Regions from separate parts of the Janthinobacterium sp. 78 genome, predicted to be linked through region 1. Evidence: predicted binding sites of a transcription regulator. Region 1 holds the regulator's gene; each other region holds the start of a gene.
The links. The regulator FNR, encoded in region 1, switches genes on or off when oxygen is low (the NO sensors DNR and NnrR bind a similar motif). The targets are predictions, from matches to a motif close to TTGATNNNNATCAA.
Positions count from the first base shown of each region.

Region 2: C8C92_RS15165 (XrtA system polysaccharide chain length determinant) is a predicted target of FNR. The motif match lies at 1,851-1,864, and genes of this name have one in related genera.
Region 3: C8C92_RS21705 (universal stress protein) is a predicted target of FNR. The motif match lies at 1,381-1,394, and genes of this name have one in related genera.

Region 1 is NZ_QENT01000001.1:334,592-337,866, forward strand. It holds gene ccoG (cytochrome c oxidase accessory protein CcoG) at 1-651, shown strand, start outside; gene C8C92_RS01395 (FixH family protein) at 798-1,322, shown strand; gene fnr (fumarate/nitrate reduction transcriptional regulator Fnr) at 1,326-2,084, opposite strand; gene C8C92_RS01405 (response regulator) at 2,324-3,275, shown strand, end outside.
Region 2 is NZ_QENT01000001.1:3,454,570-3,457,844, reverse strand. It holds gene C8C92_RS15170 (XrtA-associated tyrosine autokinase) at 1-162, opposite strand, end outside; gene C8C92_RS15165 (XrtA system polysaccharide chain length determinant) at 182-1,711, opposite strand; gene C8C92_RS15160 (XrtA/PEP-CTERM system exopolysaccharide export protein) at 1,964-2,587, shown strand; gene C8C92_RS15155 (long-chain N-acyl amino acid synthase) at 2,787-3,275, shown strand, end outside.
Region 3 is NZ_QENT01000001.1:4,927,173-4,930,447, reverse strand. It holds gene C8C92_RS21710 (response regulator transcription factor) at 28-672, opposite strand; gene C8C92_RS21705 (universal stress protein) at 832-1,299, opposite strand; gene C8C92_RS21700 (protein phosphatase CheZ) at 1,766-2,623, shown strand; gene C8C92_RS21695 (chemotaxis protein CheA) at 2,623-3,275, shown strand, end outside.

The DNA.
Region 1 (3,275 bases):
GCCGGCAACAACGACAAGCTGGGCGACTGCATCGACTGCACCCTGTGCGTGCAGGTGTGTCCGACCGGCATCGATATCCGCAACGGCCTGCAGTATGAATGCATCGGCTGCGCCGCCTGCGTCGATGCCTGCAATACGGTGATGGACAAGGTCGACCGGCCGCGGGGACTGGTACGCTACAGTACCGACCATGCGATGGAAAACAACTTCAGTTCGAAGCAGATCCGCCAGCGCGCCATGCGCCCGCGCGTGCTGATCTACACTTCCATCCTGGCCCTGATCATCATTGCCGTGTGTACCTCGCTGGCGCTGCGCACGCCCCTGAAAATGGACGTGATCCGCGACCGCGGTTCGATGGGACGCGAAGTGGAAGATGGCATGATCGAAAACGTCTACCGCTTGCAGATCATGAACACCTCGGAGCAAACCCAGCATTTTAAAATCAGCGCTTCCGGCTTGCCGGGCCTGACCTTGCTGACGCGCGAAGAGGTGACCTTGCAGCCGACGGAAACGCTGGGTTGGCCGATCCGCCTGCGCGTGCCGCACGGCGTGGGTGAGAAGGGTTCGAACAAGATTGCGATCGAATTGCATTCGCTGGACGACCCATCGCTGCATGTGCGTGAAAGCGCGGTATTCATCGTACCGCGGTGATGTTGATTCGGGGTCGGACCCTCCGGGTCCGACCCCGGTATGTCGCCGTAGGGGTAGCATCCAACATGCGGTAGGTTTACTGTATTTTCAACCCAGAAGCAAAAGCTGGGGTCAGACCCACAGGGTCCGACCCCAAGGAGAACAAAATGTCCGACAGTCTGAAACTGCAAGCACCCGCCGATCCCTGGTACAAGCATCGCTGGCCTTGGCTGCTGATGATCGGCCCCGGCCTGTCGGTGGTCGTCGGCAGCTTCATGGGCTATATCGCGTTTACGCAGCCCGATGCGCTGGTGGTGGGCGACTATTACAAGCAGGGCAAGGCGATCAACCAGGACTTGCGGCGCGATACGATCGCCAGCGACCTGGCGATGGATACCAGCCTGTCCTATGATGTGGCGTCAGCGCGCCTGAGTGGTTCCGTGCACAGCTTCGGCAAGGCTTACCAGGGTCCGCTGCAGCTGCATCTGGCGCATGCGACCCTGCCGGAAAAGGATATCAAGCTGCTGGTGCAGCCCGATGCGGCCGGCAATTTTTCCGTCGCGCTGCCGATGCTCGAACGCAGCCGCTGGCAAGTACTGGTGGAAAACGACAAACGCGAGTGGCGCCTGTCCGGCATCTGGACCTGGCCGCTGCAGCGCAGCATCGCGCTGCATGCAGATGAGGAACTGTAAGCCTTATTTGCAGACGTCCGTGCCGGCCGTAATGGCTTTCAACTTGGCGGGCTGCAAGATCTCGATCTCGCGGTTGGAGACGCGCAGCCAGCCTTCCTTCTTGAATTTCGACAATAAACGGCTGACGCTCTCGATGGTCAGCCCCAGGTAATTGCCGATTTCCTCGCGCGACATGCGCAGCTGAAATTTGCTGGCCGAATAGCCGCGCGCTTCATAGCGCGAGGCCAGGTTGACGATAAAGGCGGCAAAACGCTGGGTCGCCTGCATATTGCCCAGCAACAGCATGACGCTTTGCTCGCGCGTGATTTCCTGGCTCATCATGCGATGGAAATGACGCAGCAGGGTCGGCATATTGCCCAGTAATTGTTCCAGGCTGGAAAAAGGAATTTCACACACTTCGCTGTCTTCCAGCGCCACCGCATTACAGTGATGGCGGTCGGCGCTGATGGCGTCCATACCCAGCAGTTCGCCAGCCATCTGGAAACCCGTCACCTGCTCTTCACCGCCCGGATTGATCTGGTACGTCTTGAAGTGCCCCAGGCGGATCGCGTACAGATTCTGGAACGAGTCGCCGATGCGGAACAGCGAGGCACCGCGCACGATCTTGCGGCGGCGGCCGATGATCTGGTCCAGCCTGTCCATGTCGCCCACATCGAGGCCCATCGGCAGGCACAATTGATGCATGCTGCAGGTCGAGCATCGCGCACGCAACGCTTCCACGGTCACTGTGGGCATGGTGGGAGTGAGTAGCGCTTCAGTCATGTCGGTACCTTTTAGAAAATGCAATAACGAGTTTACTGCATACAGGGTTGCCGTGTGCCAATTTCACCGCATTTCCGCTGAATAAACGACGTTCTGACTTTGATTATATGGCAACATCGTTAAAAGCCCATGTGGGGAAGGCAATTTGCGCAGCGCCGCTTGCCAAGTTGATGTATTGATAGGAAAATTCCCGACAGCATTAGCTGCCGCCTGTACCGCCCGGTACTGAAAAGGAAATCATGAAGCCTCTCGGCATCAAAGCAAAAGTCGCGCTGGCCACCAGCCTGACCTCGATCGCCATGATCGCGCTGGTCACCATGATACAGGTGCAGCGCATGCGCGCCGACTTCACCCGAGTACTGCTGAGCCAGCAGTCTGCCCTGATCACCCGCACCGCTGCCGAACTCGACGACAAGCTGGGCATGCTGCTGCAGATCGTCACTTTGACGGCCCGGCAACAGCCGCCGGCATTGATCGCCCAGCCCGCCCAATTGCGCGAATACTATTCGCGCCGCTCGATGCTGGTACTGTTCGACGACGTGCTGGTGCTCGATGCGCAAGGCGCCGTCGTAGCCGACATGCCGGAAGTAGCGGGGCGCGCCGGCATCAACGTCGCCGAGCGCGAATATTTCCAGACCGTGCTGCGCACGCGCCAGCCCATGATCACCGAGCCGATGCTGGGCAAGTCGAGCGGCATGCCCATCGTGCAGATGGTGGCGCCCGTGCTCACCGCCGATGGCCAGGTGGCTGGCGTGGTGATCGGCGTGCTGCGCCTGTACAAGGACAACCTGCTGGGACGCTTGCGTTCGGAAAAGATCGGCAAGAGCGGCTATTACTTCATCCTCACGCGCGGCGCCGTGCCGCGCTACGTGCTGCACCCCGACACCAGCCGCTTGCTGCAGCCGCGCCTGCCGAACGCCAACCTGACCACCACGCAGTTGCTGAAGCAAGATGGCGAAGGCAGCATGGTCAGCACCAACAGCCGCGGCATCACGGCCGTCAACAGCTTCAAACGCCTGAAATCGGTGAACTGGCTGCTGGCCGCCTCGCTGCCTCTCGACGATGCCTTCGAACCGTTCGATGGCGTGCTGTACCGGCTGGTGCTGTGGAGCGTCCTCGCTTCGCTGCTGGCCGCGTTTATTCTGGGCTGGGTCACCGTGCGCCTGCTGTCGCCGCTGGTGCGCCTGCGCG
Region 2 (3,275 bases), 3.1 Mb from region 1:
GCCTTGCTCCGCCAGGCGGGCCAGGTTCAGGGGGCGGTACTGGGGGGCGGCGGCCGCCGCCGCGCCATCCGCACCATCCGCGACATCTGGACCATAAGCCACGCTGGCCTCGGCCACGCCCAGGATCGTGGATTCCTGCTTGCCGCTGTCCTTGCTGCTCATCGTCGCTCCCTTGGTGGCTCTAGAATTTCAGCAGCGCGGCCGTCATGACCCCGCCGTACAGCAGGAACAGGCTGCCCAGACAGCCGGCAAAGGCATAGCGGGCGCGGCGGCGGCGCACCTGCTGCAGCGGCGTCCAGTTCATCGATACCGTGCCCAGCACATTCAAGCCCGTGGCATCGCGCAGTTCGGCGGGGCTGAGGAAGGTGGGGCGCACCTGGCTGATCAAGAGGGCCGTGGCGATGCCGGCCACCAGCGCCGCGCCCAGCGCTGCGGAAAACAGCAGCGGACGGTTCGGGCCGACGGGCGCATATTGCACCGTGGGCGGGTCGATGATCTTGAAGGCCATCATCTCGGTCGTGGAACTGAGTTCGCCCGACAGCTTGGCCGCTTCGCGCCGGCCGATCAGCTTTTCATAGTTTTCCTTGTTGATGATGTAGTCGCGGTTCAGTTGCGCCAGCTGCGATTCCACCTCGGGTACGGCATTGCTTTGCGCCAGCAGGCGCTCATTGCGCGCGTTGTATTCCTGCACGCGGGCGCGGATGGCGGCCACCTTGGCGTCCGCGTCCGTCAGCGCCACCTTCAACTGCTGCAGCATGGGGCTGTAGTTCTTGCCCGGGTCGCCGGACGCCGTTTTCAGCTTGCTTTCCTCGATTTTGCGCTCTTCCAGCTGGGCAATGAGGCGCTTCGAGGCGATGATGTCGGGATGCAATTCCGTAAATTGCATGCGCAGGCTGTCCAGATTCTTGTTCAGCGAGGCGATGCGCTCATCGAGTTCAGGGTTGGTGATGGCCGCCGCGTTCGGTTCCAAATCGAGCACGGGCTCGTCGCCTTCGATCTGGCTCAGGATGGCCTTGCGCGCCTGTTCCGCCTCGACCAGTTCCAGCTTGGCATTGTTCAGGCTATCGGATGACATCAGCAGCTGGCTGCCATAGTCGATGCCCTGGCGCGGCAGCAGCAGGTTGTTGCGGATCTTGAATTCCTTCACCAGGTTTTCCGCCGCGCTCAGCTTGTCCTCGTAATTCTTGATCTGCTCGTCGATGAATTGCACGGCTTTCTGCGAATCGCCCTTTTTTCCCTGGAAACTGCCTTCGACAAAGATGGTCAGCAGGCTTTGCACCACGTCGCGCACCAGCTTCGGGTCGCGCCCGCTGTAGCTGATGGTGTAGATGTCGTAGGCGCTGGTGCCGCTGATCTTGATGCGGCTCATCAGCTCATCGAGCCGGGCTTCGTGTTCGCGCACGGTCTTCGAATTCAGATCGAGGTCGACCATGCGCATGACGCGCTCCACGTTGGGGCGGCTGAGCAGGGTGCGGCTCATGATGGCCACCTGCTGTTCCGTGTTCGGCACGCTGGTCATGCCGGCCAGCAGCGGCTTGAGGATGGTTTGCGTATCGACAAACACGCGCGCCGACGTCTGGAAGTCGTCGGGTAGCGTAATGACCTTGATGAAGCCACCGATCGCCACCAGCCACGCCACCAGCAGCGCATGCCAGCGGTACTTCCAGATGCCTTTCAGGCTGGAAAGCAGTTGCTGTATCAATTGCTCCATGTCGCTTCCTTCTGGTGACGGTGCTGCACGGTCGATGGCTGGGCGGCGCGGACAACGGCGTCTTGCAAGAAATGCTTGCCTGTTGAGTAAGCAAAGTATAGGGCGCCTGTGGAGCAAGATTTCCCAAGATGATTGCTTCTTGATACGCCTCAAGGTTCACTTGCCGGGTTTTAATAATCATAGGAAGTTCGCGGCCCAGGCTGGTTCTGCGGGGCCGGCCATGGACGCGCCATCGACTCGAAGAGGCCCCGCATGAATCCGTTTCGCCGTGCTTTTGTCTGCCACACGCTGCTCCTGGCCTGTAGCGCCAGCTTGCTGGGGGGCTGCCGCACACGCTATCCGCTGGCGCCCGCCGACGACAGCGCCCCCATGCACGACTATCTGATCGGCCCGGGCGACTCCGTCAACATCATCGTCTGGCGCAATCCGGAAGTGTCGCTGACGGTGGCCGTGCGGCCCGATGGCAAGATCACCACGCCGCTGGTGGAGGATCTGGCCGCCAGCGGCAAGACCTCGACTCAGCTGGCGCGCGATATCGAGCAAGCCTTGGGCAAGTTTATCCAGCAACCGGTGGTGACGGTCATCGTCACCAATTTCTCGGGCCCGTATGGCGAGCAGATCCGGGTCATCGGCGAGGCGGCCAAGCCGCAGGCGCTGCCGTACCGCCTCGGCATGTCGCTGATGGACGTGCTCATCGCCGTGGGCGGCATCACGGACTTTGCCGCTGGCAACAAGGCCAGCATCATCCGCATGCGCGACGGCAGCCAGCAGCAGCTGCGCGTGCGCCTGGACGACCTGCTCAAGAGCGGCGATATTTCCGCGAATGTCATGATGCGGCCGGGCGACGTGTTGCTGATACCGGAGAGCTTTTTTTAGCAGCGGGCTCGGCAATATCAAAACAGTACTTATATTTGTCAATTTGTACTTGCAGGCAAATTTCAGCGTGCAATTTTGCTATTAAATAGCACTATCTTCTGTTTTTTTGCCTGACGCGGGAACTTCTCTGCTTTTTATCTTGTCACAAGGCATTGGCTTCAGTCCGTTTAGACGGCTGCCCAATGAACGTGAGGACAAGATGAGCTTTCAAGATGAACCTATTATTTCCTTCGACACGCCCGGTACTTTCAGTGACCTGGTGGTGGGCGAGGGCCAGATCGACCCGGCCATGGAGCACGAGCTCGACCTGCAGCGCTTTCATATCCGCATGGCCAATTCGCGTGGCCGGCGCGAGGCGGCCAGTTTGCTGATCCGTAAGATGTACGGCTGGCGCGGCTATGCCGTCGATCCCGGCATCGCGCATGCGTTGAATAAAATCACCCTATTTGCGGAAACGGCAGGCTCCACCGTCGGCACCATGACCCTGTGCCTGGACAATGACGAGACGGGCTTGCCCGCCGATGAAAACTTTCGCGACAAGCTCGACGTGCTGCGCGAGGAAGGCCGGCGCCTGTGCGAACCGTCGCGCCTGGCCATCGACAAGGGCGTGAGCAAGCGCGTGTTTGCGGCGCTGATTCATATTTCTTATATCTATGCCCACAATATTCACGGCTTTACGGATTATGTG
Region 3 (3,275 bases), 4.6 Mb from region 1:
GTTCCTACGGCGGCGCGCGCGGGCCGCTCAGGTCTTGAAGGGGGAAAGCAGGCGGTGTGCCACGGCATACTGCACCATTTCCGACAGCGAACTCATGCCCATCTTTTGCATGATGCGCGTCTTGTGCGTACTCACGGTTTTCACGCTCAGGTGCAGATTGTTGGCGATTTCCGTGATCGACTTGCCTGCCACCAGCAGGGAAAAGACTTCGAACTCGCGGTCCGACAGCTGTTTGTGCAGCAGGCTTTCATTCGGCATCATGATGTTGAGCACAAGCTGCTCTGCCACCTCGGCGCTGATGTAGGGGCGGCCCGACGCCACCTTGTGGATGGCGCCCACCAGCTGGGTTCCCGCGCTTTCCTTGGTCAGATAGCCTTGCGCGCCGGCGCGGATGGCGCGCACCGCATATTGCTCTTCCTCGTGCATGGTGAGGATCAGGATGGCCAGCTTGGGGGCCTCGCTGCGGATTTGCCGGATCAGGTCGACGCCGCTGCGGCCCGGCATCGACAGGTCGAGCAGCAACAGGTCGAAGCCGCCCTGGCGCACGTGGTTGAGTACCTCAAAGCCGTCGATGGCTTCGCCCACGATGTCGATGTCCGGCGCGCCGTCAAGGATGCGTTTCAATCCTTCCCGCATGATGGTGTGGTCGTCGGCAATCACAATACGTATCATAGGCGCGCAATCTGGAAGCGTGTAAGGTGTCCTGGCCGTTTCGTGGCGGCCGGCCAGGTGTTAAGAAACGAGAAACGTTGTCATTTTAACTGAAAAGGCCGCAGTGTTGCCTTTTACCCGCGCAGTGCGATGCGGCGGCCTGCGTGGCCATGTGACCCCTTATTTTGACGGGGGTTCCTTGATCAGCCTATGCACGAGCACTGGCAATTTAGAGTGCGACAGCACTTTGTTGGTCACGCTGCCGAGCAGCAATTGCCCCCAGCCGCTGCGGCCATGCGAGCCCATGAAGATCAGGTCGCAGTGCTGCAATTGCGCCACTTCCACGATTTTCAGGGCCGGGCTGTCGGAAAAGGCCGTCAGGCCCGTCGCTTCCAGGCCCCGCTTGGCGGCCGCGTCGAGGATGGGCTGCCAGTGGTCGGCGCCCGCCTTGCGCATGGCGATGCGGTACTCCTCTTCGCTGGGATAGCTGGGTGGAATGATTTCGATGTACACCGGGTACTGGTACTCGGGCGCCACGTACACGGCAAGGATGTCGGCTTGCATCTGTTCGGCAAAGGCAACGCCGGCACAGGCCGTCAGGTTGGAGACGGTGGAGCCGTCCGTGGCGATCAGAATTTTCTTATACATGGCAGGTCCTTTGGCGGTGACTCAGCGCGTGCAACGCCCCTTATTGTAGGCGCGGCAGCAGCATGGTATTCATGTAAAGACTTGATAATTATCAATACTATTGCACCTTCAGTATAGACAACATTGGCAGAAAGATCGTGTTTTAGCCGCAACGCCAGGCATGAACACTGTTGCGCAGCCGCCCGCGAGCAGGATTTCTTGTGCGCCGCGTGCTCTTGCACGCATGCCAATGGTAGTATTTCAAAATACAACAGCAGGAACACTTATTTCCTCACGGAAAAGCTCTTGTGGGCCAGCTTTACACCAGGAAGCGCGTTTTGAGATTTACCAACAGGGCGGCGCCCTGCTACACTCGCACCATCGCAGCGGTATTGCCTCAAATCATCTTAATCGAGAAATTGTGGGTATCAGTCTGTAAAACGCACAGTTCAGGCGGAATTTTGACAAATTATGGAGAAGCAGGGATATGACCAACGCCGCTGATGATTTCGATGCATTATTCGATGAAGTATCCGCGCAAAGCGCGGCCGCAGCCACGCCGGCGCCTGCCGCAGCGCCCGCAGCCGTGATCGCGGACGACGATTTTGACGCGCTGTTCGATTCGGTGTCGGCCAGCGCCGCCGTGCCGCCAGCGGCCGCGGAAGCGCCAGTCGCCGCCGCGCCGGAAGCGCCACCTGCGACAACGGCAGGCATGCCTGGCGAAGCGGCCGATCCTGTTGACCAGTCCGACAAGCCGATGTTCGAACGCCTGGGCGGCATCGTGCGCCTGCTGCACGATTCGCTGCGCGAACTGGGCTACGACAAGGCGTTGACGGAAGCGTCGTCGCAGATCGTCGACGCACAGGACCGCCTGGAATATGTCGCCACCCTGACGGAACAGGCTGCCAACAAGGTTCTGAATACGCTCGACGAAGGCATGCCGGCGCAAGATGTGTTGTCGAAGAAAGCCAAGGACATGGACAGCCGCTGGACGGCGCTGTTTGATGGCAAGCTGAGCCTGGAAGAGTTCAAGGCCCTGGCCGGCGATTCGCGCCAGTTCGCGCAAGCCGTTGCCGAGGCAACGGAAGCGGAAAAAGCGCGCTTGCTGGAAATCATGATGGCGCAGGACTTCCAGGACATCACGGGCCAGCTGATCAAAAAAGTGGTCAACATCACCAAGACGGTGGAAAACGAATTGGCTCAGCTGCTGCGCGACAACGCGCCGGCCGAGGTGCGCGAAAAACTGGCGCAAAAGCCGGTGCCGCTGATGCAGGGCCCATCCGTGCCGTCGGTGGCACTGGACCAGGATAATGTAGACGACCTTCTTGCGGATTTGGGATTCTAATGGACGATATGCTCAAGGATTTCGTCGTTGAGGCGATGGATCTTGCGGTTAATGTTGAAGAGCACTTATTGCGCCTCGAGCGTGATCCTGACAACAAGGAAACACTGAATGCCGTGTTTCGTTCCTTCCACACCATCAAGGGTGGCGCCGGCTTCATGGGCCTGCCTGCACTGGTGGCGGCCTGCCATCTGACGGAAAATCTGTTCGACGCCCTGCGCACGGGCGCCGCGCCGGTGACCCCGATCGCCATCGAGGCGGCGCTGCAAGCGTCCGGTTTCGTCGCCGACCAGCTGACGGAACTGGCCAACGGTGCCGCGCCGGAAGCCTTGCCGGCCATGCCGGAAGAGCTGGAACACATTCTGACGAACGCCATCGAAGGCAAGGGCATGGACGCACACGCACCGGCCGCTGCCGTGGTAGCGGAAGTCGCCGTGGTGGTTGCCGAGGTGGTCGTGGCGGCGCCAGCCGCCGCTGTTTCCACCGCCAGCGCCGATGGCCTCGACTGGGAAGGCATGTACAACGCCGTCGTGCCGGCGGGCAGCCAGATCGCTGCCGCAGCGGCCTCCGCCGTCGCCGCTGTGCCTGCCGTCGTGGCCGCCGCGCCTGCCGCTGCTGCTGCCGCCAAGCCGGCTGGCAAGGCCTGGGATGGCGC